DNA from 2 places in the Rhodoferax sp. GW821-FHT02C08 genome. Region 2 is predicted to be linked to the other one. Evidence: riboswitches for the same ligand, from Rfam matches in the RefSeq annotation. Region 2 holds a riboswitch; the other holds the start of a gene.
The links. A riboswitch is a leader RNA that binds a small molecule or an ion and turns the genes downstream of it on or off. The one in region 2 is predicted to bind S-adenosylhomocysteine.
Positions count from the first base shown of each region.

Region 1: it holds a riboswitch for S-adenosylhomocysteine, as region 2 does, so the genes downstream of both, ahcY (adenosylhomocysteinase) here and metH (methionine synthase) in region 2, are expected to answer to the same signal.

Region 1 covers NZ_JBWKVR010000005.1:271,578-286,732, reverse strand. The annotation lists gene thiC (phosphomethylpyrimidine synthase ThiC) at 1-1,885, shown strand, start outside; gene AC07VY_RS08730 (acetyl-CoA C-acyltransferase) at 1,932-3,113, shown strand; gene AC07VY_RS08725 (DUF6172 family protein) at 3,281-3,601, shown strand; gene AC07VY_RS08720 (hypothetical protein) at 3,625-3,990, shown strand; gene AC07VY_RS08715 (lactonase family protein) at 4,097-4,651, opposite strand; gene AC07VY_RS08710 (beta-propeller fold lactonase family protein) at 4,635-5,915, opposite strand; gene metF (methylenetetrahydrofolate reductase [NAD(P)H]) at 6,356-7,204, opposite strand; gene AC07VY_RS08700 (TlyA family RNA methyltransferase) at 7,201-8,205, opposite strand; gene ahcY (adenosylhomocysteinase) at 8,258-9,691, opposite strand; S-adenosyl-L-homocysteine riboswitch at 9,780-9,875, opposite strand; gene AC07VY_RS08690 (DUF2894 domain-containing protein) at 9,941-10,552, opposite strand; gene AC07VY_RS08685 (OmpA family protein) at 10,549-11,208, opposite strand; gene AC07VY_RS08680 (DUF802 domain-containing protein) at 11,205-13,766, opposite strand; gene AC07VY_RS08675 (DUF3348 family protein) at 13,763-14,593, opposite strand; gene mdeB (alpha-ketoglutarate dehydrogenase) at 14,971-15,155, opposite strand, start outside.
Region 2 covers NZ_JBWKVR010000034.1:4,107-19,261, reverse strand. The annotation lists gene AC07VY_RS24975 (AraC family transcriptional regulator) at 1-335, shown strand, start outside; gene AC07VY_RS24970 (homocysteine S-methyltransferase family protein) at 372-1,415, shown strand; gene AC07VY_RS24965 (Gfo/Idh/MocA family protein) at 1,417-2,424, shown strand; gene AC07VY_RS24960 (IclR family transcriptional regulator) at 2,486-3,262, opposite strand; gene AC07VY_RS24955 (RidA family protein) at 3,288-3,686, opposite strand; gene AC07VY_RS24950 (amino acid ABC transporter ATP-binding protein) at 3,710-4,480, opposite strand; gene AC07VY_RS24945 (amino acid ABC transporter permease) at 4,491-5,159, opposite strand; gene AC07VY_RS24940 (ABC transporter permease subunit) at 5,165-5,827, opposite strand; gene AC07VY_RS24935 (transporter substrate-binding protein) at 5,918-6,754, opposite strand; gene AC07VY_RS24930 (LysR family transcriptional regulator) at 7,023-7,949, opposite strand; gene AC07VY_RS24925 (PACE efflux transporter) at 8,058-8,495, shown strand; gene AC07VY_RS24920 (YncE family protein) at 8,591-9,670, shown strand; gene AC07VY_RS24915 (Crp/Fnr family transcriptional regulator) at 9,820-10,428, opposite strand; S-adenosyl-L-homocysteine riboswitch at 10,534-10,617, shown strand; gene metH (methionine synthase) at 10,644-13,391, shown strand; gene AC07VY_RS24905 (putative bifunctional diguanylate cyclase/phosphodiesterase) at 13,562-15,155, shown strand, end outside.

The DNA.
Region 1 (15,155 bases), on a different contig from region 2:
GCCCGATAAATTCGTCCAGCTACTCAACTACGCCTGCGATCCCCTGCCAGCCTCCACCAAGCGCTACATCCAGGGCAGCCGCCCCGACCTGCGCGTACCGGTACGCGAGATCATGCAGAGCAACGGCGAAACTGTGGCGGTGTACGACACCTCCGGCCCCTATACCGATCCGCATGCCCAGATTGATGTGCGCGCCGGTCTGCAAGCTCTGCGCGCGGGCTGGATCGAGTCGCGCCTTGATACCGAAACCTATGCCGCACGCATCCGCAAGGCGTTGGACGATGGCCGCCAGAGCGAAGAGCACGACGCCCTGCAACTGCTGCGCGCCCAGGCCGCCGGTCTGCAGCGCACGCCACGCCGCGCCAAGGCCGGCGCCAACGTGTCGCAGATGCATTACGCCCGCAAAGGCATCATCACCCCCGAGATGGAATTCGTCGCCCTGCGTGAGAACCAGAAGCTGGAATGGATGGAGCAGTACGCCGCCAATACCGAGCGCGACCAGCGCCTGGCGGGCAACAGCTTTGGTGCCAGCATCCCCAAGGTGGTGACGCCCGAGTTCGTGCGCTCCGAGGTGGCCCGCGGCCGCGCGGTGATCCCGCTGAACATCAACCACCCCGAAGTCGAGCCCATGGCCATCGGCCGCAACTTCCTGGTGAAGATCAATGCCAATATCGGCAACTCGGCGGTCACCTCCAGCATCGAGGAAGAGGTTGAAAAGCTGGTCTGGGCGATCCGCTGGGGCGCTGACACGGTGATGGACCTGTCCACCGGCAAGAACATCCACACCACGCGTGACTGGATCATCCGCAACTCGCCCGTGCCTATCGGCACCGTGCCGATCTACCAGGCGCTGGAAAAGGTGGGCGGCATTGCCGAAGACCTGACCTGGGAAATCTTCCGCGACACCTTGATCGAGCAGGCCGAACAGGGCGTGGACTACTTCACCGTGCACGCCGGCGTGCGCCTGCCCTTCATCCACCTCACCGCGAACCGCATGACCGGCATCGTCTCGCGCGGCGGCTCCATCATGGCCAAGTGGTGCATCGCCCACCACAAAGAGAATTTCATCTACACCCATTTCGATGAAATGACCGAGATTCTCAAGGCCTACGACGTCAGCTACTCGCTGGGTGACGGCCTGCGCCCTGGATCTGGTGCCGACGCCAACGACGAAGCCCAGTTCGCCGAGCTGCGCACCCTGGGCGAGTTGACGCAGAAGGCCTGGGAGCAGGACGTGCAGGTGATGATCGAAGGCCCGGGCCACGTGCCCATGCACATGGTGCAGGCCAATATGACCGAGCAGCTCAAGCACTGCCACGAAGCGCCGTTCTACACCCTGGGCCCGCTGACCACCGACATCGCGCCCGGCTATGACCACATCACCAGCGGCATCGGCGCGGCCATGATCGGCTGGTTCGGCACCGCCATGCTGTGCTACGTCACACCCAAGGAACATCTGGGCCTGCCCGACCGCGACGACGTGAAGACCGGCATCATCACCTACAAGATCGCCGCCCACGCCGCCGACGTGGCCAAGGGCCACCCCGGTGCGCGCTACCGCGATGATGCGCTGTCCAAGGCGCGCTTCGAGTTCCGCTGGATGGACCAGTTCAATCTGTCGCTGGACCCGGAAACCGCCAAGAAATTCCACGACGAAACCCTGCCCAAGGACTCTGCCAAGGTGGCGCATTTCTGCTCGATGTGCGGCCCCAAGTTCTGCTCGATGAAGATCACCCAGGAGGTGCGCGAATACGCCAAGAACCTCGGCGTCAGCGAGGAAGAGGCCGCGCTGCAAGGCATGCAGGACAAGTCGGAAGAGTTCAAGAATGGTGGCGGGGAGATCTACGTTCCCGTGAATGGTGTGATTCCCATCCAGCAGGCCTAGGCAAGAGTAGAGTGGGGCGCTAACTTGTACGCCAAGGAGCGCCACCATGACCCTTACCGCAATGGATCCCATCGTCATCCTGGGGGCGGCCCGCACGCCCATGGGCGCATTCCAGGGCACCCTGGCGCCGCTGGCCGCGCATGACCTGGGGGGCGCCGCCATCCAGGCGGCGGTGGCCCGCGCCGGCGTGGATCCTGCGCGCATCGACCAGGTCGTTTTCGGCAACTGTCTGATGGCCGGGCAGGGCCAGGCGCCTGCCCGGCAGGCGGGCTTCAAGGGCGGGCTGCCGCAAAGCGCGGGGGCTGTCACCTTGTCCAAGATGTGCGGCTCCGGCCTGTTCGCGGCCATGCTGGCGCACGACATGCTGCGTGCGCGCAGCCTGGACCTGGTGGTGGCCGGCGGCATGGAGAGCATGAGCAACGCGCCCCACCTGCTGCCCCAGGGACGTAGCGGCATCCGCATAGGCCATGGCCGGGTGCTGGACCACATGATGCTCGACGGGCTGGAAGATGCCTACGAGCTGGGCCGCTCCATGGGCAGCTTTGGCGAGGACTGCGCGGCCCACTACGGCTTCAGCCGCGCGGCGCAGGATGCGTTCGCCACCACCAGTGTGCAGCGCGCCCAGGCTGCCATTGCGTCCGGTGCGTTTGCGGACGAGATCACGCCAGTGGCGGTGCGTGGTGTGGAGGTCCAGGTGGACGAGGCGCCAGGCCGCATCCGCCTGGACAAGATTCCCACGCTGAGGCCCGCATTCAAGCCCGACGGCAGCATCACCGCGGCTAGCAGCAGCTCCATCAGCGACGGCGCCGCCGCCCTGGTGCTGGCCCGCGCCTCGACTGCCGCCCAATGGCCCACGCCGCCGCTGGCGCGCATCGTCGGCCACGCCAGCCACGCACAGGCGCCGGCCTGGTTCAGCACGGCCCCGGTGGGCGCGGTACAGAAGCTGCTGGACAAGATCGGCTGGCGCGTGGCGGATGTGGACCTGTGGGAGGTGAATGAGGCCTTTGCCGTGGTGCCCATGGCGCTGATGGCCGAGCTGGGCATGGAGCACGGCCGCGTCAACCTGCACGGCGGCGCCTGCGCGCTGGGCCACCCGATTGGCGCCAGCGGCGCGCGCATCCTGGTCACGCTGCTGTACGCGCTGCGCCAGCATGGCCTGCGCCGAGGCGTGGCCACCCTGTGCATAGGCGGTGGTGAGGCGGTAGCCATGGCGATTGAGTTGCTATGAAAGCAGAGGTTGCGGCGGCCAAGTTTGAATTTTTGATGAAAAGTGGCTCTGGCGCAGATAAAAGTTGCGCCATATGCTATCAAAACAATAGCAGTCGCCAAGCCCCATAATCGAACGCCTGCCGTTTAGCTCCCAACCAGGGTGGTTTCGGCGTCTCAAAGGCATCTGTGAAAAAAACATTCCAACTGAATATCGAAGGCAAGCACCGTGACCGCGTGCTGGACGCCACCAAGCACGAAATCCGCAAATACATGCAGCGCCAACTGCGCAAGCCCTTGCCTGCCGGCGTGGACTACTGGGACTGGGACTGCAAATTTGGCAGCAGCGCGGACACCGCCGTCGTGGCGCATTACGCCGCCATCACCAAGCTGATAGACGAAATTGCCGCCAGCGGCGCCGCCTCGTTCTACATCGAGCTGGTGGCCAAGAACGGCGTGCGCGCCGCCAAGCCTGCACGCCAAGACGATAGCGACGACGCGGAAGACTGAAACCCGCTACGCCTTAGCTGAACATGCTGAACTACCTGGACTTCGATTACAGCGAAGACACGCAAGGCTACGGCAGCTTCGAGGCCATGGCCTCCACCCAGCCGGCGCAGGTGGCCGCCGTGCGCCAGGAGATGGCCCAGGTGCTGGACTGGGCTTTTACGGCCTTCCCCGGCCTGCGCGCCCCGTTGGACGAGGGTGGTGAGTGGGATTTTCATGTGCACGGCCAGCAGGAATGGGCCGCTTCCGAAGCGCTGGACTACGACGAGCAGACCCACCAGTTCAGCGCCCGGCTGGCGCCTGCCGGGCCACCGCGTTGCACGGTGACCCTGTCGCTGACCGGCAGCGCGCAGTTTTGCGATGCCTTTCGGCAGCGCTTTCTACCGGACTGATCAGCGCGTGCCCTGCGTGAGCAGGGCACATCTATAGCCCTAAAAAAAGCCCCCACGCCGCTGGGCGGGCCGTGGGGCTGCCGCACTGGGCGTGCAATGCCTGTCGTTAAGGTGCGAACGTGGTGATGATCGAATTGGGGTAAGTTCCCGCTGCCACCGTGGCCGGGCTCAGCGCCGTGAGTACGCCACCCGTGCCTATGCTGTACTGTGACACCGTGCCGTCGCCGGTGTTCGCCACATAGGCATAGCGTCCCGTGGGATCGACGGTGACTGACATGGGGCTATGTCCCGTAGTCACTGTGGCCGGACTCAGCGCCGTGAGCGCGCCGCCCGTGCCTATGCTGTACTGCGACACCGTCCAGGTGCCGTTGTTCGCCACATAGGCATAGTGCCCCGTGGGATCAACGGTGACCGATTGCGGGAAAGCTCCCGCCACCACCGAGGCAGGGCTCAGCGCCGTGAGCGTGCCATCCGTGCCGATGCTGTACTGCAACACCTTGCCGTTGTTGGCGTTGACCACATAAGCATAGTGCCCCGTGGGATCGACGGTGACTGAAACGGGGTTGACTCCCGCCGCCGCCGTGGCCGGACTCAACGCCGTGAGCGCACCGTCCGTGCCTATGCGGTACTGCGACACCGTGTTGTCATTGAAGTTCGCCACATAGGCATAGTGCCCCGTTGGGATCGACGCTGACTGAAACGGGGGCAACTCCCGCCACCACTGTGGCCGGGCTCAGCGCCGTGAGCGCGCCGTCCGAGCCAATGCTGTACTGTGACACCGTGTTGCCGGTGTTCGCCACATAGGCAAAATGCCCCGTGGGATCGACGCTGACTGAAACGGGGGCAACTCCCGCCACCACTGTGGCCGGGCTCAGCGCCGTGAGCGCGCCGTCCGTGCCTATGCGGTACTGCGACACCGTGTTGCCGTTGTTCGCCACATAGGCAAAATGCCCCGTGGGATCGACGGTGACCGCATTGGGGTTCGCTCCCGTCGCCAAGGTAGCGGGGCTCAACGCCGTGAGCGCGCCGTCCGAGCCAATGCTGTACTGCGACACCGTGCTGTCGCCGAAGTTCGCCACATAGGCGTAGCGGGCTCGGCTGACGCAGGCTACCGCCACATCGACCACATTGGCCGCAACCCCAGAGCCCGAGCCGTTGCTGACCGTGCAGGTCTGGCCGCTGGGTTGGGTGCCCACAGTGACGGCATAGCTGCCGCCAGCGGCGACCGGCGTGGCAACGCTGAAGCTGCCGTTGGCGCTGAGCGTGGACGCGTCGGCCGCGTTGTTCAGCAAGGTGACGGAGCCCCCCGATGCCAGGCCGGTGACCGTGCCGCTGATGGTGTAGGTGGTGGCCGAGCAGGTAATCTGCACATTGGACACATTGGCCGAAACCCCAGAGCCCGAGCCGTTGCTGACCGTGCAGGTCTGGCCGCTGGGTTGGGTGCCCACAGTGACGGCATAGCTGCCGCCAGCGGCGACCGGGGTGGCAAAGCTGAAGCCGCTGATGGCGCTGAGCGTGGTCGGGTCAGCCGCGTTGTTCAGCAAGGTGACGGAGCCCCCCGATGCCAGGCCAGTGACCGTGCCGCTGATGGTGTAGCTGTTGACGGAGCAGGTAATCTGCACATTGGACACATTGGCCGAAACCCCAGAGCCCGTGCTATTGCTGACCGTGCAGGTCTGGCCGTTGGGTTGGGTGCCCACGGTGACGGCATAGCTACCGCCGGAGGCGACCGGGGTGGCAAAGCGGAAGCCGCTGTTGGTGCTGAGCGTGGTCGGGTCAGCCGCGTTGTTCAGCAAGGTGACGGAGCCCCCCGATGCCAGGCCAGTGACCATGCCGCTGATGGTGTAGCTGGTGATTGCAGGTGTTGAAGGCGGCACCGCCGCGCTATCGCCGGCGCCCCCACATGCGCTCAAAAGGAGCGTCATACAAAGCCCCCAAATACCTGTGACGCCACGCAGCCTCTGCTGCATAAGCCGGAATTGCATAAAGTACCTCTAATGACATGGACCCGCTGCCAGAGCCGTACCCCTGCTGGGTCGCACTGGGTTGCCTGGCGGCAACCGCGAAATGTAGCTAACTTTCATGAGTCTGAGTGAGCCCCGAACGATGAAAGAAACTTGATACTGGAGGTGCCAGGATCGAAGCCGAGAAAATTCTTGAGGGCATGCATTGGCCAACTACTGCCCCAACGACCTCTACGAGCTGCACACCACTACGCGCAACAAGCCCAAGAGCGCACAAAAGCGACCATTAACCATCGTCGCTTGCGGGCAGCAGGCGACGATTTGGTGATGTCGTGTATTCAGAGAAGCGTCATAGCTGCAGGTGCAACTGGAATATGCGCTGGAGACCTTGTCTTTGCAGATCAGGCCGCCAGACGGCCCAGGCGCTTGCAGATTTCCAGCGTGGCTGCGCTCTGGTTCATGGCGTAGAAGTGCAGGCTGGGGGCGCCACCGGCCACCAGGCGTTCGCACAGCTCGGTCACCACGTCCAGGCCAAAGGACTTGATGCTGGCGGTATCGTCGCCAAAGCCCTGCAGACGCAGGCGTATCCAGCGCGGAATCTCCGCACCGCAGGCATCACTGAAGCGCATCAGCTGGTTGGAGCTGGAGATCGGCATGATGCCGGGCACCACAGGCACCGCCACACCCAGCTTGCGCGCGTCTTCCACCAGGCGGAAGTAGGCGTCGGCGTTGTAGAAATACTGCGTTATGGCCGAGTTGGCGCCCGCATGCACCTTGATGGCGAAGGCGTTCAGGTCGGCGTCGGCCGACTTGGCTTGCGGGTGGATTTCGGGGTAGCAGGCCACCTCGATGTGGAAGGCATCATCGGTCTCGGCGCGGATGAAGGCCACCAGGTCGCTGGCGTACTGGAATTCACCGCCCGCACCGTAGCCGCTGGGCAGGTCGCCGCGCAAGGCCACCAGACGTTTCACGCCCATGGCCTGCAGCGTGGCCAACTGGGCCCGCACGGTGGCTTTGGTCGCGCCCACGCAAGAGAAATGGCTGGCCGCCGGCACGCCTTCGGCCAGGATCTCGGCCACGGTGGCAAATGTGCCCTCCTGGGTCGAGCCGCCAGCGCCAAAGGTGACCGAGCAGAACTCGGGTTTCAGCGCGTACAGCGCCTGGCGCACGATGCGCAGCTTGGCCGCGCCTTCGTCCGTCTTGGGCGGGAAGAATTCGAGACTGATAGGGAAATTGGATGCGAGGCTCATGGGGCTCTCTTTGCAAAAATGAAGAATTCACGGTTGCCATCGCCACCGGCGACGGCGCTGTCAAACCAGTCCAGCACTTCCAGGTCGAGCTCGGCGCAGCAATCGCGCAGGCGCGCTTCCACCACGGCGTACATGGATTCGTCGCGCACGATGCCACCCTTGCCGACCTGGCCGGGCTGCAGCTCGAACTGCGGCTTGACCAGCATCAGCAAATGGCTGTCGGGTTTGAGTAGCGGCACCAGGGCCGGCAGTATCAGCGTCAGCGAGATGAAGGACACATCGCCCGTGACCAGGTCGAACTCGGGCTCGGTATCCAGTCCGTCCAGGCCGGCCTTGCGGCGGTGCTTGGTGGGCGCCGCAACTTCGGGTTCGGCGTCCAGGGCGCGGGCATTCACCTTGCCGGTGGCCTGTGCCATATGGGCTTCCACCTCGGCGTCGTCGGCATCGTCGCTGTCGTCGTAGTCGGTGACTTCGCCGTTGCCGTTCATCCAGCTGTAGGGCGAGACGGGCTCGGGGTCGGTCACGGCTGCGGGTTCCCAATGCTCGGACAAGACATGCTCGCAAGCGTCCTGCAGGGACTCGGGCGTGAGCGAGCGGGCGTTCAGCCCCTCCACACACAGCACCCGCTTGTCCTCGCGCAGCTTCTGGTGCAGCTGGCCATGGCCTACGTCCACCCCGGTGACTTGCGTCGCACCGGCTTGCAGCAGGCAGTCGGTAAAGCCGCCAGTGGACTGGCCCACGTCGAACACTTTCAGGCCGCTGGCGTCCAGGCCGACATGCTTCAGCGCGGCTTCGAGCTTGAGCCCGCCGCGCGAGACATAGCGTGCCTCGGCAGCGTCCAGCAGTTCCAGCTGGGCATCTTCCGGGATGTCGTCCTTGTTCTTGGCGACATCACGCCATTTGATGCCGTCAAACCAGCGCATGCCTCCGGCAATCAGGCGCACGGCCTGCGAGCGGGATGCGGCCATGCCGCGTTCTACGAGTAATTGGTCAGCGCGCATGGGGCTCCGTATGGGGGTGATAACTCCCCCGGGGAGCGGGGGAGCGGACGCTTTAGTAGCGGTATGTTTCGGCCTTGTAGGGGCCGTTCTTGGACACGCCGATATAGGCGGCCTGCTCGTCGGTCAGTTCGGTCAGCATGGCGCCGACCTTCTTCAGGTGCAGGCGGGCGACCTTTTCGTCCAGGTGCTTGGGCAGTACGTACACCTTGCCGGGCTGGTAGGCGTCCTTCTTGGTGAACAGTTCGATCTGGGCGATGGTCTGATTCGCGAAGCTGGCCGACATCACGAAGCTCGGGTGGCCGGTGCCGCAGCCCAAGTTCACCAGGCGGCCCTTGGCCAGCAGGATGATCTTCTTGCCGTCAGGGAACTGGATGTGGTCCACCTGGGGCTTGATTTCTTCCCACTTGTACTGCTCCAGTGCGGCAACTTCGATTTCGTTGTCGAAGTGGCCGATGTTGCAGACGATGGCCTGGTCCTTCATCTTCAGCATGTGGGCGTGGGTGATGACGCTCTTGTTGCCGGTGGTGGTGACGAAGATGTCTGCGTGTTCGCAGGCATAGTCCATGGTCACGACGCGGTAGCCTTCCATCGCGGCTTGCAGTGCGTTGATCGGGTCGATCTCGGTCACCCACACTTGTGCGCTGAGTGCGCGCAGCGCCTGGGCCGAACCCTTGCCCACGTCGCCGTAGCCGGCCACACAAGCCACCTTGCCGGCAATCATCACGTCGGTGGCGCGCTTGATGCCGTCCACCAGGGATTCGCGGCAGCCGTAGAGGTTGTCAAACTTGCTCTTGGTCACCGAGTCGTTGACGTTGATGGCGCGGAACAGCAGCGTGCCCTTGGCCGACATTTCGTTCAGGCGGTGCACGCCGGTGGTGGTTTCTTCGGTTACGCCGATGATCTCAGCCGACTTGCGGGTGTACCAGGTGGGGTCTACGGCCAGCTTGGCCTTGATGGCGGCGAACAGCAGGGTTTCTTCTTCGCTGGTGGGGTTGCCGACCACGCTGATGTCCTTCTCGGCGCGTTGGCCCAGGTGCATCAGCAGCGTGGCGTCGCCGCCGTCGTCCAGAATCATGTTCGGACCTTCGCCGGGCGTACCCTTGGCGCCGAAGTCGAAGATGCTGTGGGTGTAATCCCAGTAGTCTTTCAGCGACTCGCCCTTGATGGCGAAGACCGGCGTGCCGGCGGCGGCAATCGCAGCAGCGGCGTGGTCTTGGGTCGAGAAGATGTTGCACGAAGCCCAACGCACTTGGGCGCCCAGGGCTTGCAGGGTTTCGATCAGCACGGCGGTCTGGATCGTCATGTGCAGCGAGCCGGTGATGCGCGCGCCCTTCAGCGGCTGGGCTGCGGCGAACTCTTCGCGGATGGCCATCAGGCCGGGCATTTCGGTTTCGGCGATGCGGATTTCGCGCTGGCCCCAGGCGGCCAGGCTCAGGTCGGCAATGGCTTGGTCGGCGGTAGAAATTGGTTTGAGAACTGCGTTCATGGTGGGCTCCAAAACAGGTTGGTACATGTTGGTAGGGCCACTGCGCAGACGCTGAACCGGGACTCACCCGAATTTCAGCCTAGCAGGCAGTGGGTGAGCGCGGTTATCACTAAATGGATGGATTCCGAGCCTCACACCGGAGCCTGGGGTGGCCAGGCCGGGGGTTGCAGCGCTCCTCGGAATCCGGCCATTATAAGGAGAAGCCGCTGCGCCACGCATGAAAGTCGTGTAACCGGACGCGTACGGCCTTTATTTCTTCCGCTTGCTGGTGCGCGCCGACCGCGCCTGCGGAGCGCTGAGGCGCTGGCTTTCCTGGTCCAGCCACAGCAGGGTTTCGGCATGTGACAAAAATCTGCGCAGGTACTCGGGCGACAGCTCGCGCATCGTGGCCAGGGAACGCAGCACCAGCATGTGGGAATTCAAGGGCCCCGCGTTTTCCGGGCCCCGTTTGAGCGATTGCTCCACCTGGTCCACAACCGCAAACTTGGACCAGACCTCCCGGAAACCTTGCACACTCTTCAGCTCGGGCCGGCCACCCCAGCCAATCGCGGGAGCATTCTCCTCCGCAGTGGGCTGGGTGGCGGTACGGATGTAGGCGTTCAGCGCGGCCAGCGGAGAGGTGGGCGGGGGAGAGGATTCGGAGCCGCTTGCCAGTGGCCTACGCCCGCCACGTTCGGTATAGGCCATCAGCCCTGCTTGCAGCTTGCCCTCCACGATGCGCCGCACGGGCTCGGGTGCAGTCTGCAAACGCTGTTGCAGGGCTTCCAAGTAGCGAAAGCGCACAGGGTCCCAATGCTGCGCGTCAGCGCTGCGCAAGGACGCCAGCACAGCCGCTGCATCGAAAGCCTCTGGCGGCATCATGGTGCCGGCGGCTTCTCGGCTGTTGAGCGGGGCACCGGCGCCATTTCCACCCGGCGGTTTTGCGCACGGCCTTTATCGTCATCGTTCGACGCCACGGGTTGCTCGGCACCAAACGCGGCCGCAAACACCCGCGACGAGGGCATGCCGGATTCGATCAGCGCGCGCGATACCGTGAGCGCACGTTGGGCTGACAGCTCCAGGTTGTCGGTGAAATGCTGGTTGCGGTCGATGATGGGCTGGTTGTCGGTAAAGCCGCTGACCATCAGCATGTCGTCCCGCGCACCCAGGTAGACCTGCAGCGGCGGCACCAGGCTCTTCAGCAATTGCCGCCCTTCGGGACGCAACTGGTCCGAGTTCACCGGGAACAGCACGTTGCCGCTGATGCCGATGCGGCCGTTGTTCAAGGTCACGCGGCCTGTGGCCAAGGGCACGGCCAGGGCCTTTTCCAGGGCCATGCGGCGCTGCTCTTCGCTTTGGCGCTTGGCCACTTCGGCCTGCAGATTGGTGACCAGGTCCATCTGCACCACCAGCACCCCGACCAGCACCAGCACAAAGGCTCCCAGCAAGCCCGACATCAGGTCGCCAAACACCGCCCAGACGGGCGCGGTCTGCTCCACGCCGTCATTTCCGTCCTCCCAGTCTTCCGCGCCGGTCATCCCGCAACCCCTTCCGCGCTGCGCAGGCGGCGCATGTCTTCCACCACCGTCTGCTGTGCGGCGATGCTGAGGTCAATTACCTCACGCGCCTGGGCCACGTAGTAGGCCAGTTGTTCGTCGCTGCGCGTTGCCGACTGCTGGATCGCGCCCTCCACGCGCTGCAGGCTGTCCGCCAGTTTTTCGTTCGACGCGCTGAAGAGTTGCACACCATGGCCAAAGGCTTCGCCCAGGCTGGCCAATTCCACGGCACTGCCGGTGACCTGCGCCGCCACCTGTGCGGTCTGGCTGGTGTGTGCCTCCACCGTTTGGGCAAACTGGCCGCCCGCAGAGTCCAGCACGCTGGCAGCGGATGCCACCAGCGACTCGATGGCGGTGCGCTGATCGCCAGCAGCCTGGTTCAGCGTCTGCAGCAGTGTGTCGAGTTGGGCCACCAGCTGGGTGCGTTCTGCAAACGCCTGGTTGTCGCGTTCGCTGAATCCGGCCATTTGCTGGCGCAACTGGGCAATCACTTCCGCTGCAGCTTGGGGCGCCTCGGCCGCCGTGGCCATCAGCCGGGCCATGGGCTCTTCCAGGGCCGTGCCCAAGGTCGCCAAATGGGTCACCACGGCTGACTGCAATTGCGCCAGCCGGTCCACTGCGGCCTGGCCACGGGTGGATTCTTCGGCGCGCAATGCTGCCAGCTCGGTGCGCCAAAGGCTGGCCAATTGGTCCAGGCGCTCGCCCTGCTGCTGCGTCCAGCGGCCTTCTGCCTCGGTATGGCTGGCCAGCAAAGCTTCAGACCGGTCCACCAGATCAGCCACCTGTGCCAGGCTTGCAGCGGCTTGTTGGCTGGTGTGTGCCACCATTTCGCCGGCAGTCTTCTCCAGCGTTTGGCACACGGTCTGTTGCTGGGCCAGCGCCTGCTCGCCCATGGCACGCCATTCGCCCTGCAGCGTGTGGGTGGTGGACTGCAATGCCTGCGTCCAGCCCTGCAGATGCAGCTGATCGGCGGCCGTTTGTTCCTCGCGGGACTGGGTTGCAGCCGCCTGTACCGAAGCCAGCAGCGTGCTGGAGCGTTGTTCGAAAGTGTCGGCAAAGCCTTGCAGTGCGGTGTGCGAGAGCTTGGCCAATTGCGCCAGGCGCTCGCTCTGGTCCTGTGTCCAGCGGGCCTCTGCGGCGGTATGCGCGGCCAACAAAGCTTCAGACCGCGCCACCAGATCAGCTACCTGCGTCAGGGTTGTCTCGGCGCGTTGGCGGGTGTGCTCCACCATCGCGCCAGCGGTCTTCTCCAGCGTTTGGCACACGGCCTGTTGCTGGGCCAGGGCCTGTTCGCTCATGGCGCGCCATTCGCCCTGCAGCGTGTGGGTGGTGGACTGCAATGCCTGCGTCCAGCCTTGCAGGTGCAGTTGGTCCGCGGCCGCTTGCGCGTCCCGGGACTGGGCTGCAGCCGCTTGTACCGAAGCCAGCAGCGTGCTGGAGCGCTGTTCAAACGTATCGGCAAAGCCTTGCAGCGCCGCGTCAAATCGTGCCGCCTGGGCCTCGCTGCTGCGCACATGGTTGTGTTGCGCGGCGGCCCAGCCATCGGCCGTGCGCGCGGCCGCTGCGTCCCAGCTCTGGGCCAGGCCATTCAGCTGGCTTTGCGTGGCGTCAAAGACGCGTTGGTGCAGCCGTGTGGATTCCTGCGCCATCTCGGCCATCGCCGCCTGGACCACCGGTTGGATGCTGTCGCCTGCCGCGCGTGCCGCAGCGGCCAGGCTGGCCTGCAGCGATGCGCTGACGGAGCTGGCCAATTCGCCATACGCCCCCGACACCTCGCGGTGAAACTGCGCCTGCTGCCCTTGCAACTGCTCGCTCAACTGCTGGCTGCGGCGCTCCATGCCGTCCATCATGACCTGCAGGCGCGCGGCCACCTCGGGCAGCGCGTGGGCCTGCATTTGCACGGCCTTGAAGGCGTCATGGCGCTGTTGCGCCATGGAGAAGGGCCGTAAGGTGGTGGCAATGCGTGCATCCAGCAGACGCACCACGTCCAGCCGTTCGCGCCGGGCCATGGCCGATAGCAGCCCCAAGACCGCCGACGCCGCCACCCCGGCGACCGAGGAGCCAAACGACAGACCCAGGCCCTTGATGGGCGCCGCCAGGGCGGAGCGGATGGCATGCAGATCGGTGGAGCCCTCCAGCGCAAACACCGCGCCCTTGAAGGTCACCACCATGCCCAGGAAGGTGCCCAGCATGCCCAGCATCACCAACAAGCCCACCAGATACGGCGTCAACGCCAAGCCAGGCAGAGCGCTGCGCTCGCCCTCGACACGCATGCGCACGGGGTTGCGCAATAGTGCTGGCACACGTTCCAGCCAAGTGGGCAAATCAGCGGGTGGCTGCACCAGCTCGGCCAGCGCAGTGGCCAGCAATGCCGTGTCGGCCCTGAAGCGTCGCAGCTCCAGCGCCCCCAGCAGGTACACCCCGGCGATCACCGCGGTGACGGCCAGCGCCAACGCGCTCGTGCCCACAAACCCATAGCCCACCCAGGCCACGCCCAGCAGACCGATGGCGAAGATGGCGGCGAAAACAAACCTATTCATACTGCGTTCTCAACTTTTTCAATATCCCTACGCGGCGCCGCAGTGGGCGTACGTTCAAGCGCGGTTTCCCGCTGGAATGCCTCTGCCAGACCCATGATGGGCTCCAGCCGCAGGTCCAGCTCGGCCAACATGACGGCCTGCTGTTCCTTACCAAACCGGTCCAGCCATCCGCCAGGTTGGTGCCACAGGGCGGGCGCCAAGCCGGCGGATGGCTGCGACGGGTCCGTGCGCAATTGTTCAAACCGGTGCTTCAGCAGCGTTGGGATGGTGGCCAGCAACTTCTGCTCGCGCGCTGCCAGCATTTGCTCCCACACGGCGTCCAGAGCCGCCAGCTGCCGCAAGCTGGGCGACACCGCTGCAATCGCCTCGCGCACATTCACGCGCAAGGGCGGGAGCATCAAATCCATCTGGCGCTGAAGGTCCAGGTGGCGCTGGCGAAATACCGCGTAGTCGGCCACCGCTTCTTCGGGCGCGGCTGGCACCGGCAGGGGCAAGGGCTCGGGATTACGGCCCCGCCGCCGGCTGGCACCCGCATCGGCCACCGTCACCGGCTTGGTGGTGATGGCGTGGATCAGGACTTGGCGTACCTGCTGCATCTGTGCGGCGACATCCACGCTGCGGCCCATCTGGACGGGCTTGCCAGCGGGCTGGGCGGCCGCACGCGTGGTCTGGATGGCTTGCAGCGCGCCGCGCAGCGTCACCGCGTCGAACACGCCCAGCAGCACGCTCAGCTGCTCGGCAGAATCCACGCTGGCGCCCGCCTTGCCGACGGAGGCCGGGTCACCAAGCAGGCGAACAAGTTTGGAACTGCTGAAGTTCGTGCGCAAAAAAGATTCCTTTGCACCCAGGAGGTAGCGGCAATGGGGCTCAATGTGGCTGTATGGGGGCACCTGCCCATTCCCATAGCGATGGGCCAGTGGGCGTGGGCACGGCGGACTCGCCGCAGCCCCATGGTGAAAACACCTTGCGCGTAGCGCTTGTAGCCGGGCATGCATTCGGTAGCAGCGTGCTGTTTCCGAATGGCCTTGGCTGGGCGCGGATTGTACCGGGTGCACTTTGAGCGCTTCCCCGGTCGGCTATGTGCTGGCAGCTCCACCGCGCGAGCTGTGTAGGAAAATATTAAAGAAAATGCACTCTGGCGCAGGTAATACCTGCGCAGGCAGCTATTTTTTTAGTAGCGAACCCGAATTCACCTAGAACGGGCTTAGATGGATGCCATCGACATGGCGTCGTCGTCATGGCGGCGGCGGTTGCTGTCGGTCTCGTTGAAGATGATCTCGTGCACCACGCGGATGCTGGCCTGGACGATGGCTTGCGCGTTGACCTCGAAATGCGCGCGCAGTGCGGCACGCGAGTCGCTGCGGCCAAAGCCGTCCGTGCCCAGCGTCA
Region 2 (15,155 bases):
AGGTGGGCCGGGCCATAGGCTGGATACGCGACCATTTCGCCGAGCCGCTGCGCATAGCCGCGGTAGCGCAGCGCGCCAACATGAGCGCCTCCACCTTCCACCGGCATTTCAAGGCCGTCACCGCCATGAGCCCGCTGCAGTACCAGAAGCAGATCCGCCTGCAGGAGGCCCGGCGCCTGCTGCTGGCCGGCCAGGCGGATGCGGCCAGCATTGGCTTCACCGTCGGCTACGAGAGCCCGTCGCAGTTCAGCCGCGAATACGCCCGCATGTACGGCCAGCCTCCGCTGCGCGACGCCGTACGCCTACGCGGACTGGGGCCACTGGTCGCGGTGTAGTGGGGCGGTGCCGGGGTTTCCTACAATCGAGCCCTCATGAAAACGCCCACCTACACCCGCGCCCAACAACTGCCCGCCATCCTGGCGCAACGCATTGCCATCCTCGATGGCGCGATGGGCACCATGATCCAGCGCTTCAAGCTGACCGAGGAGCAGTACCGCGGCGAACGCTTCAAGGACTTTCACAAGGACGTGAAGGGCAATAACGAGCTGCTGAGCCTGACCCGGCCCGACGTGATCCGCGACATCCACGAAGGCTACCTGGCCGCCGGTGCGGACCTGATCGAGACCAATACCTTCGGCGCCACCACCGTGGCCCAGGAGGACTACGACATGGCCGACCTGGCGATCGAGATGAACTTCGAGTCCGCCCGCATCGCCCGCGCTGCTTGCGACAAATACAGTACGCCAGACAAGCCGCGCTTCGTCGCTGGCGCCCTCGGCCCCACGCCCAAGACCGCCAGCATCAGCCCTGACGTGAACGACCCCGGCGCGCGCAACGTCAACTTCGAGCAGCTGCGCAAAGCCTATTACGAACAGACCAAAGCGCTGGTCGAAGGCGGCGCTGACGTGATCCTGGTCGAGACGATTTTCGACACACTGAACGCCAAGGCCGCGCTGTTCGCGGTGGACGAATACTTCGAAGACTCGGGCCAGCGCCTGCCGCTGATCATCAGTGGCACGGTGACCGATGCCTCGGGCCGCATCCTCAGCGGCCAGACCGTGACCGCCTTCTGGCACAGCGTGCGCCATGCCCAGCCGCTGGCCGTGGGCCTGAACTGCGCACTCGGCGCCGCGCTGATGCGCCCTTACATCCAGGAGCTGCACAAGGTGGCGCCCGATACCTTCATCAGCTGCTACCCCAACGCCGGCCTGCCCAACCCCATGAGTGACACCGGCTTCGACGAAACGCCTGAAGTCACCTCGGCCCTGGTGCGCGAATTCGCCGCCGAAGGCCTGGTCAACATCGTCGGCGGCTGCTGCGGCACCACGCCCGACCACATCGCCGCCATCCACAACGCGGTGAACCCGCTGCCCGGCCGCGTGCTGCGCCCGTTCTTCTACAAAGAGGCTGCCTGATATGCAAAAAGTGCGCTGGGGGGTGTTGAGCACCGCCAAGATCGGCATGGAAAAGGTCACCCCGGCGCTGCTGCGCAGCCAGTGGTGCGATGTGCAGGCGATTGCCTCGCGCTCGCTGCCATCGGCGCGGGCTGCGGCCGACAAGCTGGGCATCCCTACCGCCTACGGCTCCTACGAAGAGCTGCTGGCCGACCCGAACATCGAGGCCATCTACAACCCGCTGCCCAACGACCTGCATGTGCCCATGACCCTGGCCGCAGCCCGCGCCGGCAAGCATGTGCTGTGCGAAAAGCCGATCGCCTTGAATGCCAATGAGGCAGCGCAGTTGCGCGAAGTGGCTGGCAAGGTGCACATCATGGAAGCCTTCATGGTGCGCTTCCATCCGCAGTGGCTGCGCACGCGCGAGCTGGTGCAAAGCGGCGTCCTGGGCGAGCTGCGCACGGTGCAGGCCTGGTTCTCCTACTTCAACCGGAATCCCGAGAACATCCGCAACGACGCGGCCAAGGGCGGCGGCGCGCTGTTCGACATCGGCTGCTACCCCATCGTGGCCGGGCGCTTCTTGTTCGGCGCCGAGCCGGTGCGTGTGATGGCGCTGGCCGATATCGACCCCGAGTTCAACGTCGACCGCACTTTCAGCGCGCTGCTGGACTTTGGCGGCGGCCGGCACCTGGACTTCACCGTGTCCACCCAGTCCACGCCCTACCAGCGCGTGCAGGTGGTGGGCACGCAGCAGCGGGTGGAAATCGAAATCCCGTTCAACGCGCCGCCGTTTGAGGCCACGCGCATCTTCATCGACAACGGCAAGCAGCTGGGCGGCGCCAGCGCCAGGGTGGAAAGTTTTGCGCCCTGCGACCAGTACAGCCTGGAAGGCGATGCGTTCTCGCTGGCGATCCGCGGTGAAGCGCCGTTGCTCTACGGCGTGGAAGACGCGGTCCAGAACATGCGCATCATCGACGCGCTGTTTGCCTCGCAGCGCAGTGGGCGCTGGGAAACCCTGGCTGCTATTTAATTAGTAGCTGCTAGCGCAGGCACTACCTGCGCTAGAGGCATATTTGACGGTTGTTTTACCGTCAGGTAGCACGTAGCCTCTGCGTCAGATCGCTGGCCGTGCTGACCAGGCAGTCCAGATATTCCTTCTGATTGCGCTGCCCATCCTCACGCGGGGCAACCAGGCACAGCGTGGCGATGCACACCTTCTCGCCCTGGTACACCGGGGCTGCGAAGCACTGCGTGAAGCTGTCGACGATGCTGCCGCAGGTGAAGTACCCGGCGGTGCGGGCCTCGCGGGCTTCTTGGAGGAAGGCCTGGGTATCGAGCCAGTCGCCGTTCGGCAGCTTGAAGTCTTCCTTGGGAATCAGGTTCAGAATTTCGCCGTCCGACAAATGCCCCAGCAGCAGGCGCCCGGATGCGGTCCAGGGAATCGGCATGGCTTCGCCCACGTTGGACGAGATGCGGAAAGGGCGTATGCCTTCCTTCATCAGCGCTACCGTGTATTTGTTGCCGTCCAGCATGCAGAGCTGGGCGGTTTCACGGGTTTCCTGGGTGATGCGCACCAGAGACTTTTCGCATTCGCGCATCAGGTCGAAATGCTCTGCATACGCGCTGCCCAGGAAGTGCAGCTTGCGGCCCAGAAACACCTGGCCTTCGCTGCCAGAATATTCCAGCACGCCGTGCTTGAGCAGCAGATTGATCAGCTCGTAGACGGACGAGCGTGGCGCGCCCAGCAGCGCTGCGATTTCATTCGGCCGTGCCGGTTTGCGGTGCGATCTGAAAAAGTCGAGGATCTCGAAAGCGCGGTCCAGCCCCCTGGAGCGGCGATTGGAGAGACTGTCATCGACAACCGTCATGGATAGGGACTTCCGTTGCTGAATTTCAGGGGTTGGTGTTGTTGCCGCTTTTGAGCTTGTAGGCCACGCAATCGACTTCGACCTTGCAGTCGACCATCATCTGCGCCTGTACGCAAGCACGGGCTGGCGGATTATCCCCAAAATACCCGGCGTAGATTTTGTTGAAGGTCCAGAAGTCGCGCGGATCGTCCAGCCACACGCCGACCCGCACCACGTCTTCCACGCCGTAGCCGGCTTCGGTCAGGATGGCGATGAGGTTCTCCAGCGTTTTGTGGGTCTGGGCGACGATGCCGCCGGCGATGATTTCGCCGCCCTCCATGGCCACCTGGCCGGAAACATGCAGCCAGCCGTCCGCCTCTACCGCGCGGGCAAAGGGCAATGCCTGGCCGCCCGCTCCGCGCTCGCCGGCGCCGTATCGAATGATGCTCACAGGTGTCCTCTCATGGTTCAGTTGAAGGCAGAGCTCTTGAGGAACTCGGCCAGCCGTTCGGTTTGGGGTTGGACGAACATCTCGCGCGGATTGCCTTCTTCGGCAATGCGGCCTTGGTTCATGAAGATCACCCGCGTCGATACCTCGTAGGCGAAGCGCATTTCATGCGTGACCAGCAGCATGGTCATGCCCTCGCGGGCCAGGTCCTTGATGACCAGCAGGACTTCGTTCACCAGTTCCGGGTCCAGCGCGGATGTCACCTCGTCGAACAGCATCAGCTTGGGCTCCATGGCGATGGCCCGGGCAATCGCCACGCGCTGCTGCTGGCCGCCGGACAGCTGGCCGGGGTAGTGGTTGCGGCGGGCCAGCAGGCCCACGCGGTCCAGCCAGCGCTCGGCCACCGCCACGGCTTCGTCCCGGCCCATTTTTTTGACCTTGATCAGGCCCAGCGTGACGTTCTCGGTGGCGGTCATGTGGGGGAACAGATTGAACTGCTGGAAGGCCATGCCGGTGAGCGCGCGCTGGCGGGCAATCTCCTGTTCGCTTTTGCGTCGCCGTGTGCCGCCGCGCATTTCGTAGCCGATTTCTTGCCCGGCGATGCGGATCGACCCGTCGTTGAACTCCTCCAGCATGTTGATGCAGCGCAGCATGGTCGTCTTGCCCGACCCGCTGGAGCCGATGATGCAGACCACGTCGCCTTGCTGCATGGCGCAGTCCACGCCCTTGAGCACTTCCACATCGCCGAAGCGCTTGTGCAGGTTGCTGATTTCCAGAATATTGCTGCTCATCAAGAGGTCCTCACGATGGAATGGTCGTTTTTCTTTCCACAAAGCGTCCGAAGCGCTCGATGGAGAAATTGATGCTGAAGTACAGAAACCCGGCCAGAAAATAGAACGGCAGGTTCATGAAGGTGCGGGCAATGATTTCCTGCGAGGCCAGCAGCAAGTCGCCCACGCCGATCACCGACAGCAGGGTGGATGCCTTGACGATTTCCGCCGCAGTATTCACCCAGGCGGGCAGCACCTGCCGCAGGGCCAAGGGCATCAGCACCGAGGCAAAGGTTTGGCGGAATGTCAGGCCGATGGCCTTGGCGGCATCCATTTGTCCCTTGGGGATGGCTTGCAGCGCGCCGCGCACGATCTCGCCTACGTGGGAGCTGCAGAACACCGCCAGGGCCAGCACGCCGGCCTGCAGCGGGCTGAGCCCGATGCCGATGGCCGACGGCACGTAGTAGCCGGCCAGCACCAGCACCAGCACCGGTGTGCCGCGCAGAAAGTCGGTGTAGCCACGCGCCAGCCAGCGTAAAGGGCGGCCCCCATAGGTCAGCGCTAGGCCCACGCCTATGCCCAGTACCGTGCCAAGGACGATCGCGCTGGCGGCAATCGCCATGGTCACCCCGAGCCCATAGGCAATCGAGCCGCGGACGATCCAGAGCTGCTGGATGAATTCTGAGAATGTGAAGTCCATGGCGATTACCGTGGGATGGAGAGTTGCCGCTCGATGCGCCGGAACACGGCGGCCAGCACGGCGCAGGTACATACGTAGATCAGGCTGACCACCACCCAGGTTTCAATTACGCGGAAGGATTCCACATTGATCTTGCGGGCCTGGAAGGTGAGCTCGGGCACCGCGATCACCGCTGCCAAAGAGGTGTCCTTGAACAGTGAAATCACTGTGTTGCCCAGCGCCGGCAGCACATTTCTGAACATCAGCGGCAGGATGATGGACGTGCGGATCTGCATCTTGCTCAGGCCAATGGTCTGGCCGGCCTCGCGCAGGCCGGCCGGCACCGACAGCAGCCCTGCACGAAACACCTCCGCCAGATAAGCGCCTGAATAGATCGCCAGGGTGGCCACGAAGGAGGGAATTTCGTCCAGCCGCAGGCCCACATTGGGCAGCGCGAAATAGGTAAACAGCACCAGCACCAGAATCGGCGTGTTGCGGATGACCGTGACGTACAGGCCGGCGGTGCGGCGCAGCACGCCCAGCTTGGAGATCAAGGCAAAGCTGACCAGCAACCCGATCAGCATGCCGATGGCAATGCTCTCGGCCGCCAGCACCAGGCTCAGGCCCAGCCCATCCAGCAAGGGCATGAAGCTGCGCCAGACGGCGGCGAAATTCAGTGTGTAACCCATGTGCAGCCTCGGCTAAGCAGTTGGTGGTTCGCTGATCGGGCCATTGCCCGGCCTGGGCAATGGTTGCCGTGTGTCTGTTCAGACGGGGCTTTATTGGAATTCGACCGGGAAGCCGATCTTGGGCGGTGCCAGCTTGACGCCGAACCAGGTGTTGAAGGACTTGGCGTAGCTGTCGAATTCCACGCCGGTCATGGCTTCGTGCAGGGCTGTGTTGACGAAGTTCAGCCAGTCCTGGTCGCCGCGCTTGACGGCGCAGGCATAGGTTTGCGGGTTCCAGCCGTAGCCCGAGTCGATGTACTTGCCGGCGTTCTGTTTGACGAACCAGGCGATCGACGATTGGTCTGTGGCGACCGCATCCACGCGGCCGGAATTCAGGGCCTGGTAAATCAGATCTTGTGAGTCGAACTGGGCCACCTTGGCGTTGGGCAGGGCGGCATGCACCATGGCTTCGGCATAGACGTTTTGCAGCACGCCCACCTTGACCGAAGCGTCGGCCTTTTTCAGCGCGGCGTAATTGGCATACGGGCTCTTGGCCTTGAGCATCAGGCCCACGCCTTCGCGGTAGTAGGGAATGGTGAAGGCGACCTGCTGCGCGCGCGCGCCGGTGACGGTGAGGAACTGGCAGGTGATGTCCACCTTGCCGGTGGTGATGTTGGGAATGCGGGCGTCCGACGACTGGTTGACGAATTCCACCTTCTCGGGGTCGTCAAACAAGGCCTTGGCAATGATCTTGGCCATGTCCACGTCAAAGCCCTGCAGCTTGCCGTCCTCTCCCTTGAAGTGCCAGGGCGCGTTGGTGCTGCCGGTGCCCACCACCAGACGGCCTCGCGCAAGAGCCTGTTCCAGGGTGCCGGCGGCAAAAGCCGTTCCCGTTGCAAACACGGAGGTAGCGGCCAATGCCGCCAATGCCAGAAGTCGAAACGCCATGTTGATACTCCTAAATGCCTAAGTGATGGGTAGGTTGTGTCTGCAATAATGGACATGTATCTGCAATCGCGGACGTGCTCAATTATTGTTACTTTTCAGTGACTGTCAACAATGGGCGCGCGGGCGTTGGAATTTCGGCCGTGGGTGGCAGGCGGGGGCTTACATGCTTGCCGCGTGGGCCGCGGCAATACAGCCAGGTGAGTGAGAGTTGATGCTACTAAATTGGTAGCTTGCTGCGCAGCTACTGCCTGCGCTAGAGGCCGATTTCTTATAAATTCTGCGCGGATGCCGCCAGCATCTTGCTGGCTTCACGGCTGGCGCTGACCAGGGCGATGAAGCGCCGCGCCGCCAGGCCCAGCGGCCGCTCCTTGGACCAGACTACGTCCACCCACAGCTCCATGTGGTTGGTCAGGTTGTCGAACGGAATCTGCACCAGTGTGCTGGCGGCGATCTGGCTGCGCACGAAGGACTGCGGCAGCCAACCCCAGCCGATGCCGGCCTCGATCAGGCCCAGCGCGGCGATATGGTTGTCGGTGCGCCAGCAGTGCCGCGCAAAGGCAAAGCGCCGGTCTATGGTGGCTAGGTCGCGGCTGGCCACCACAATCTGGCGGGTGTTGGTCAGCTGTTCCTCGCGCAGGCCGTCCGGGCTTTGTAGGGTGCGCGCCAGCAGCGCGGGTGCCATCACCGCCACCAGGGTTTCGCTGCTGACCTCTTGAAAACCCTCGCGTCCGTCCAGGCTGGGACGCTCGAACACCAGGGCCAGATTGGCCCGGCCCGCGTGCAGCATGCTCAAAGCGTCGGCCTGCGGTGCGGCCAGCACTTCCACCTCCAGCAGCGGGTATTCCTGCGCCAGCGTGGCCAGCGGGCTGCGCCATTGCGCCGCCAGCAGCTCGGGGGCGATGGCCAGGGTCAGGCGGCTTTCCAGACCTTGCGTCAGCCCCAGAGCCTGGGCGTTCAGCTGCTGCAGCTGGCCGGCCAGCAGGCGGGCCTGCGGCTCCAGCGACCGCGCGGTGGCGGTGGGCCGGGGCTCGCGCCCGCTGCGGTCGAACAGCTCCAACCCCAGTTCGGCCTCCAGGTGGGCGACGGCCATGCTGACCGCCGAAGGCACCCGCCCCAGGGTGCGCGCCGCGGCCGAGAACGAGCCACGGTCCAGCACGGCCAGAAATACCTGCACGCTCTCGGTAGTGAATGCCATGGCTCAATCTATCAATAAAACTGACATAAGCTGACTTTATATATCAGAATTAAAGACATAAAGTGGCGGCATTCCCGGTTCCAAGGCGCCAGCGCCCCCAGATTTGCCATGCAAGGTATCAAGAGAAAAATTGTCTACGTGGGCTTGTTTGAAGCCATTGCCATCCTGGCCAGCACTTATGGTCTGTCCGGCATGTCGGGCCACGGCCTGCAGGAGGCGGGTGTGGTGGCGGTCGCGGCTTCGGCTATTGCGATCACCTGGAACCTGGTGTTCAACACCTTGTTTGAGCGCTGGGAAGCGCGACAGGCCGTGCATGGCCGCAGCGTGGGCCGGCGCATCGCGCATGCCATCGGCTTCGAGGGCGGGCTGACGGTGTTTCTGGTGCCTTTGATGGCCTGGTGGTTCGATGCCACGCTGTGGCAGGCCCTGGTGATGGACCTGGGTTTGCTGGTGTTCTTCCTGGTCTACGCCTTTGTTTTCAACTGGGTTTTTGACCGCGTGTTTGGCCTGCCCAGCTCGGCAGTGCGCCAGGCGCAGCCGGCCTAGGTTCAGTGCCGACTGCGGCAATTACGTAAGGATTTGCACCCTGCGCCAAACGCTGGCGCAGTTCTAGGATGCGGCTCTCATCTTTAGGAGTTCCTATGTCCGTGTGCAAATTGCTTTCCGTGGCGGCCGCTGTCGCAGCCGTTGTTTCCCTGCCCCTGCCCGCCGCTGCGTTTGACGGCTGGCATCTGGATAACGCTACGGCGATTCCTGGCAAGGGCTCGGCCTGGGATTACGTGTCACTGGATGCCGCGCGCGGCCATCTGTTCATCGGTCGGCGCGGCGCGGGTCTGCAGGCCTACGATCTGGCCAAGCACAAGGCGCTGGGCATCATCGGTACGACGGCCAGCGATAGCTCCAATGGGGCCGCCGTGATTTCCGAGTTTGACTTGGGCATTTCATACAATGAAAACGGCACCATCACGCCGTTCAAGCTGTCTACGCTGCAAGCCCAGCCGTCTATCAAGCTGGGTGACGATCTGGACTCCGTCCACTATGACCCCGCGACCAAGCGCGTCATTGTCAATATGGGTGCAGAAAAAGACGGTACCGAGTTGCTGGTACTCGATGTCCCCTCGTTGAAGCAGGTCGGCTCCATCAAGGTCAGCACCAAGAAGCCTGAGCACGCGGAAGCCGACGGCCAAGGCAATTTCTACATGGCCTCGCGCGACGAGAACGCGGTGTACCGCATCAACACCAAGGACCTGACCGTCACCGCCCAGTGGCCCACACCCGGTTGCGCCCAGACCAATGGCTTGGCGCTGGATGCGACCAACCACCGCATCTTCCTGGGCTGCCGTGGCAGTGCGACGGTGAAGCCATCTTTTGCGGTGATGGATGCCGACAATGGCGCGATTCTGTACACCTATGAAATCGGTGGTGGTAACGACGACGTGGTGTACGACGCAGAGTTGAAGCGGGTGTTCCTGACCAACGGTGTGAACTCGGTCATGAATGTGTTTGAGCAAGTGGACGCGAACACCTACAAGCCGTCCGAAGCGCTGGGCACCATGGCCGGCGTGCGCACCATGGCCATGGACCACAAGACCAAGAAGATCTACGCCATCACCGCCGAGGGCAGCGCCGACTACAGCAAGAAGATCACCACCAGCGTGTCGCCGTACTACGCCAATACCTTCTTTGACAACAAGTTCTACGTGCTGACCTACAGCAAGTAAGCAACCAACTTCCTCGGTGCCATTGGCGTCCGGGGTGCTTCTATTCCAGGGAACCCACGGAACCGGCTTTGCCGGGCCGTCGGGTTCGCCCCCTGCAAAGGGGGTTGGAGTAGCGACACGCAGTGCGCGAAGCCTGGGGGTGAGCCAAATCAGGTCGGCATTAAATGGTCGATTTCCTGCTGCATGGCCTGTACCAGCTGGCTGTAGCGCTTGAGCTTTTCCGAGGTTTCGCGCAGCCGCTCGGCCACGCGCATGGAAATCGCCAGCAGCAGCTTGGCGGCGGTGTGCGGGTCGTCCTGGCTGAGCTTTTCCAGGGCGGCACGCGACAGGATGGCGCAGACCACGTTGGTGCTGGCGGTGCACGAGGCCAGCCGGGCCTGGCCGTCGATCAAGCCCATTTCACCAATCAGGCTGCCCGGGCCCAGCACGGTCACGGTGACCGGGTTGCGCCGGCTGACGATGACGTTTTCTACCGTCACCTCGCCCTCCAGCAGTAGCACCATGTAGCCGGTTTCGCTTTTGTCGCCCTCCACGATGAAGGTGGTGTTTATCGGGATGCGGCGCGGCGTCATATAGCTCACCACGGTCAGCGCCTCTTCGGGTCGCAGTTGCATCAACGCCGTGGGAGCGATGAGCAGCTCGGCTGCCCGGTTGGCGGATTCGGACCCTTCTACGGCCCGCATGCGCTGCTTGGGCAGAAGATCTTCGGGTTGTTGACCTTGGACGGTTTTCTTGCTGCCAAAGAAGTTTTCAAACATGCTGGGGGAGGGGGTAGAGGTAACAGATGGTCCGTGCCAGAAGTTTAGAGCTTTCTTGGAGTAGGGGGTAGGCCGGCAGGTGCGTGCATAGCCTTTAAAATCGGTGCTTCCAAGGAGCGTTGCAGCGGGGCTGGTTCCCGTCAGGCTTGGAAAGCTCTGTGTACGAGACCGCAACGACGCTCACCTGAACCATGCCCCCTCCACAGGTGAGTTGAATGTCCGAACCCGTCGCAAATTCCGTCCCCCCCATGCTGTTGTCCGGCCTGGAGCCCGTGCTCATCGGCCCCGGCACGCTGTTCGTCAACATCGGCGAGCGCACCAATGTCACCGGCTCCAAGGCCTTCGCCCGCATGATCCTGAACGGCGAGTTCGACCAGGCCTTGTCGGTGGCGCGCCAGCAGGTGGAAAACGGCGCCCAGGTGATCGACATCAACATGGACGAAGCCATGCTGGACAGCAAGGCGGCCATGGTGCGCTTCCTGAACCTGATCGCCAGCGAGCCCGATATCGCCCGCGTGCCGATCATGATCGACAGCAGCAAGTGGGAGGTGATCGAGGCCGGCCTGCGCTGCATCCAGGGCAAGGGCATCGTCAACTCGATCAGCATGAAGGAGGGCGTGGAGCAGTTCAAGCACCACGCCAAGCTGCTGCGCCGCTACGGCGCGGCGGCGGTGGTGATGGCCTTTGACGAAAAAGGCCAGGCCGATACGTATGAGCGCAAGATCGAGATCTGCGAACGCGCCTACCGCATCCTGGTGGACGAGGTGGGCTATCCACCCGAAGACATCATCTTCGACCCCAACATCTTTGCCGTGGCCACCGGCATCGAAGAGCACAACAACTACGCGGTGGACTTCATTGAAGCCACGCGCTGGATCAAGCAGAACCTGCCGGGCGCCAAGGTGTCGGGCGGTGTGTCGAATGTGAGCTTCTCGTTCCGCGGAAACGACCCGGTGCGCGAAGCCATCCACACCGTGTTCCTGTACCACGCGATCCAGGCCGGCATGGACATGGGCATCGTCAACGCTGGCATGGTCGGCGTGTATGACGATCTGGAGCCGGTGCTGCGCGAGCGCGTCGAAGACGTGGTGCTGAACCGCCGGCCCGACGCCGGCGAGCGTCTGGTCGAGATCGCCGAAACCGCCAAGAGCGGCGCCAAGGACGAGAGCAAGCGCCTGGACTGGCGCGGCACACCGGACCATCCGGTGACAGTGGAGCAGCGCCTGAGCCATGCCATGGTGCATGGCATCACCGACTTCATCGTGCCCGACACCGAAGAGGCCTACCAGGCGATTCTGGCCAAGGGCGGCCGTCCGCTGCACGTGATCGAAGGCCCGCTGATGGCCGGCATGAACATCGTGGGCGACCTGTTCGGCCAGGGCAAGATGTTCCTGCCCCAGGTGGTGAAGTCGGCGCGGGTGATGAAGTCCGCGGTGGCGCATCTGATTCCCTACATCGAGGAAGAAAAGCGCCTCGATGAAGCCGCTGGGCGCGACGTGCGCACCAAGGGCAAGATCATCATCGCCACCGTCAAGGGCGACGTGCACGACATCGGCAAGAACATCGTCACCGTGGTCTTGCAGTGCAACAACTTCGAGGTGGTGAACATGGGCGTGATGGTGCCCTGCCACGAGATTCTGGCGCGCGCCAAGGTCGAGGGCGCCGACATCGTGGGACTGAGCGGCCTGATCACGCCCAGCCTGGAAGAAATGCAGTACGTGGCCGGTGAGATGCAGAAGGACGACCACTTCCGCATCAAGAAAATCCCGCTGATGATCGGCGGCGCCACCACCAGCCGTGTGCACACCGCGGTGAAGATCGCCCACCACTACGACGGCCCCGTCGTTTACGTGCCCGATGCATCGCGTAGCGTGGGTGTGGCGCAGAGTCTGCTTGGGGATGGTGCTGCAGATTTCATAGCGGAACTGAACGCAGACTACGACAAGGTGCGCCAGCAGCACGCCAACAAGAAGCAGACCCCGCTGTGGCCGCTGGCCAAATGCCGGGCCAACAAGACGCCGATCAACTGGACCGGCTATGCACCCAAAACGCCCAAGTTCATCGGCCGCCGCGTCTTCAAGAATTTCGACCTGGGCGAGCTGGCCAAGTACATCGACTGGGGCCCGTTCTTCCAGACCTGGGACCTGGCCGGCCCGTACCCGGCGATCCTGACCGACGAGGTGGTCGGCATAGAAGCCACCCGTGTCTACAAGGACGCGCAGGCCATGCTGAAACGCGTGGTCGAGGGCCGCTGGCTTACCGCCAACGGCGTGATTGCCCTGTACCCGGCGAACACGGTGAATGATGACGACATCGTTTTCTACACCGACGAGTCGCGCAGCGAGGTCGCCATGACCTGGTACGGCCTGCGCCAGCAGACCGAAAAGCAGGCGGTCGATGGCGTGATGCGCCCCAGCCGCTGCCTGGCCGATTTCGTGGCACCCAAAGCCAGCGGCGTGGCCGATTACGCCGGCATGTTTGCCGTCACCGCCGGCCTGGGCGCCGAGAAGAAGGAAGCCCAGTTCATGGCCGAGCTGGACGACTATTCCAGCATCATGTTCAAGGCCATCGCTGACCGCCTGGCCGAGGCCTTTGCCGAATGCCTGCACCAGCGCGTGCGCACCGACCTCTGGGGCACGGCGCCGCAGGAGGCGCTGAGCGTCGAGGACATGATCGGCGAAAAGTACACCGGCATCCGCCCCGCGCCCGGCTACCCGGCCTGCCCGGACCACAGCGCCAAGCAGGACATGTTTGCGCTGCTGCAATGCCATGAAATCGGCATGGAGCTGACCGAAAGCCTGGCCATGCTGCCGGCAGCCAGCGTCAGCGGCTTCTACCTGGGGCACCCGGACAGCGTGTACTTCAACGTCGGCAAGATCGCCGAAGACCAGCTGAAAGACCTGGCCCAGCGCCGGGGTGTGGCCGAGGCCGATCTGCAACGCCTGTTGGCACCCAATTTGTAAAAACCAGGGGCTCGTCCGCATGCGGGCGCCTGGTTTTAGGTGGAAGATGGGGTACTAGAACGCAAACACGTTCTTAGCCGCTCAACTTACTACAAACTTGTACTTTGCTACAGTTTGTAAGAAACTGAGTTAACCACCCACTTAGCGCCACGCCTTCTGCCGGACTGCCCATGGATGACGATGATCTGCTTGAGTTCATAGACACTCCGTCGGCCGCCGAGAGTTCTGCGGGTGCGGCCATGCCAGAGGCCTGGCGCATTGTGGTGGTGGATGACGACCCCGATGTGCACGAAAGCACCTCCTACGGCTTGCGTGGCCTGGAGGTCGAGGGTCGTGGCCTGCAACTGCTGCACGCCTATTCGGCCGCCGAGGCCTTGCAGATGCTGCGCGACGAAACCGGCGTGGCCGTGGTGCTGCTGGACGTGGTGATGGAAACCGAAGACGCGGGTCTGGCTACGGTAGGCGCCATTCGCGAAGGGCTGGGTCTGGCGAATCTGCGCATCATCCTGCGCACCGGGCAGCCCGGCCAGGCGCCCGAGATCGAGACCATCCGCCGCTACGACATCAACGACTACAAGACCAAGAGCGAGCTGACCCGCACCAAGCTCTATACCGCGCTGACCACGGCCATCCGCTCTTACGACCAGCTGTGCCGTCTGGACGCCAGCCGGCGGGGGCTGGAGCAGATCGTGGCGGCCAGTAACCAGTTCATTGCCGATGCCGGGGTGCAGACTTTCGCCCAGGGCGTGATCACCCAGATTGCCGGTTTGATCGGCATCGAGGCGGAAGGCCTGGTATGTGCCTGTACCGGCATCAGTGAGGGCACTGCGCAGTACGTGGTGATTGCGGCGGCCGGGCATTTGGCCTATCTGATGCGCCGCCGTATCAGCGAGATCGATGATCCGCACATCGTCGCCAGCCTGACGCAATGCCTGGCGGAGCGCCGCAACCTGGTCACCGAGCGCAGCATCACCTTGTTTTTCGAAGGGCGGGAGTCGGGCGACTTTGCGGCGTTTGTGTATTCGGGCCAGCCATTGCGCGCGGTGGACATGCATTTGATGCAGGTGTTTTGCACCAATATCGCCCTGTGCGCGGCGAATGTGGAGCTGGTGGCCCGCCTGCGCGACCATGCCTATGTGGACCGCATGCTGGGTTTGCCCAACCGCACCGCTCTGATCGAACATATGGACCGGGCGATCGCTGATGGCGCGGCGCAAGGCTGCGCCCTGGGTCTGATGGACGTGGACCAGTTTGCCGAGACCAACGATATGTTTGGCCACGTGTACGGCGATCTGTTGCTGGTCGCGATCACCCGTCGGCTGCGCGCTCTGCATGGGGGCGACGCGTTTCTGGCGCGCGTGGGTGGCGACACCTTTGCCTTGTTTGGCGCAGAAATCCGGGTCCAGCCCGAGGTGCTGCGCGCAGTGTTCGAGCAGCCGTTCGAGATCGAGGACATCCAGCGCCCGGTGTCCATCTGCATCGGCCTGGTGCGTTGCGATGCGGCCGGGGGTAGCGGCCTGGAGCTGCTGAAGAACGCGTCGATTGCGCTCAAGCGTGCCAAGGAGTTGGGCCAGGGCCGTAGCGCCTACTACTCCGCCGAGATCGGCATTGCCACACGCGAGCGCACCCGCTTGCTGCATGGCCTGCAGCGGGCCTTTGACCACGAACGCTTGTTTGTTGTCTACCAACCGCAAATGTCCTTGCGCACCGGGCTGCCCATAGGTTTTGAGGCGCTGCTGCGCTGGCGTACCGAAGACGGCCAGT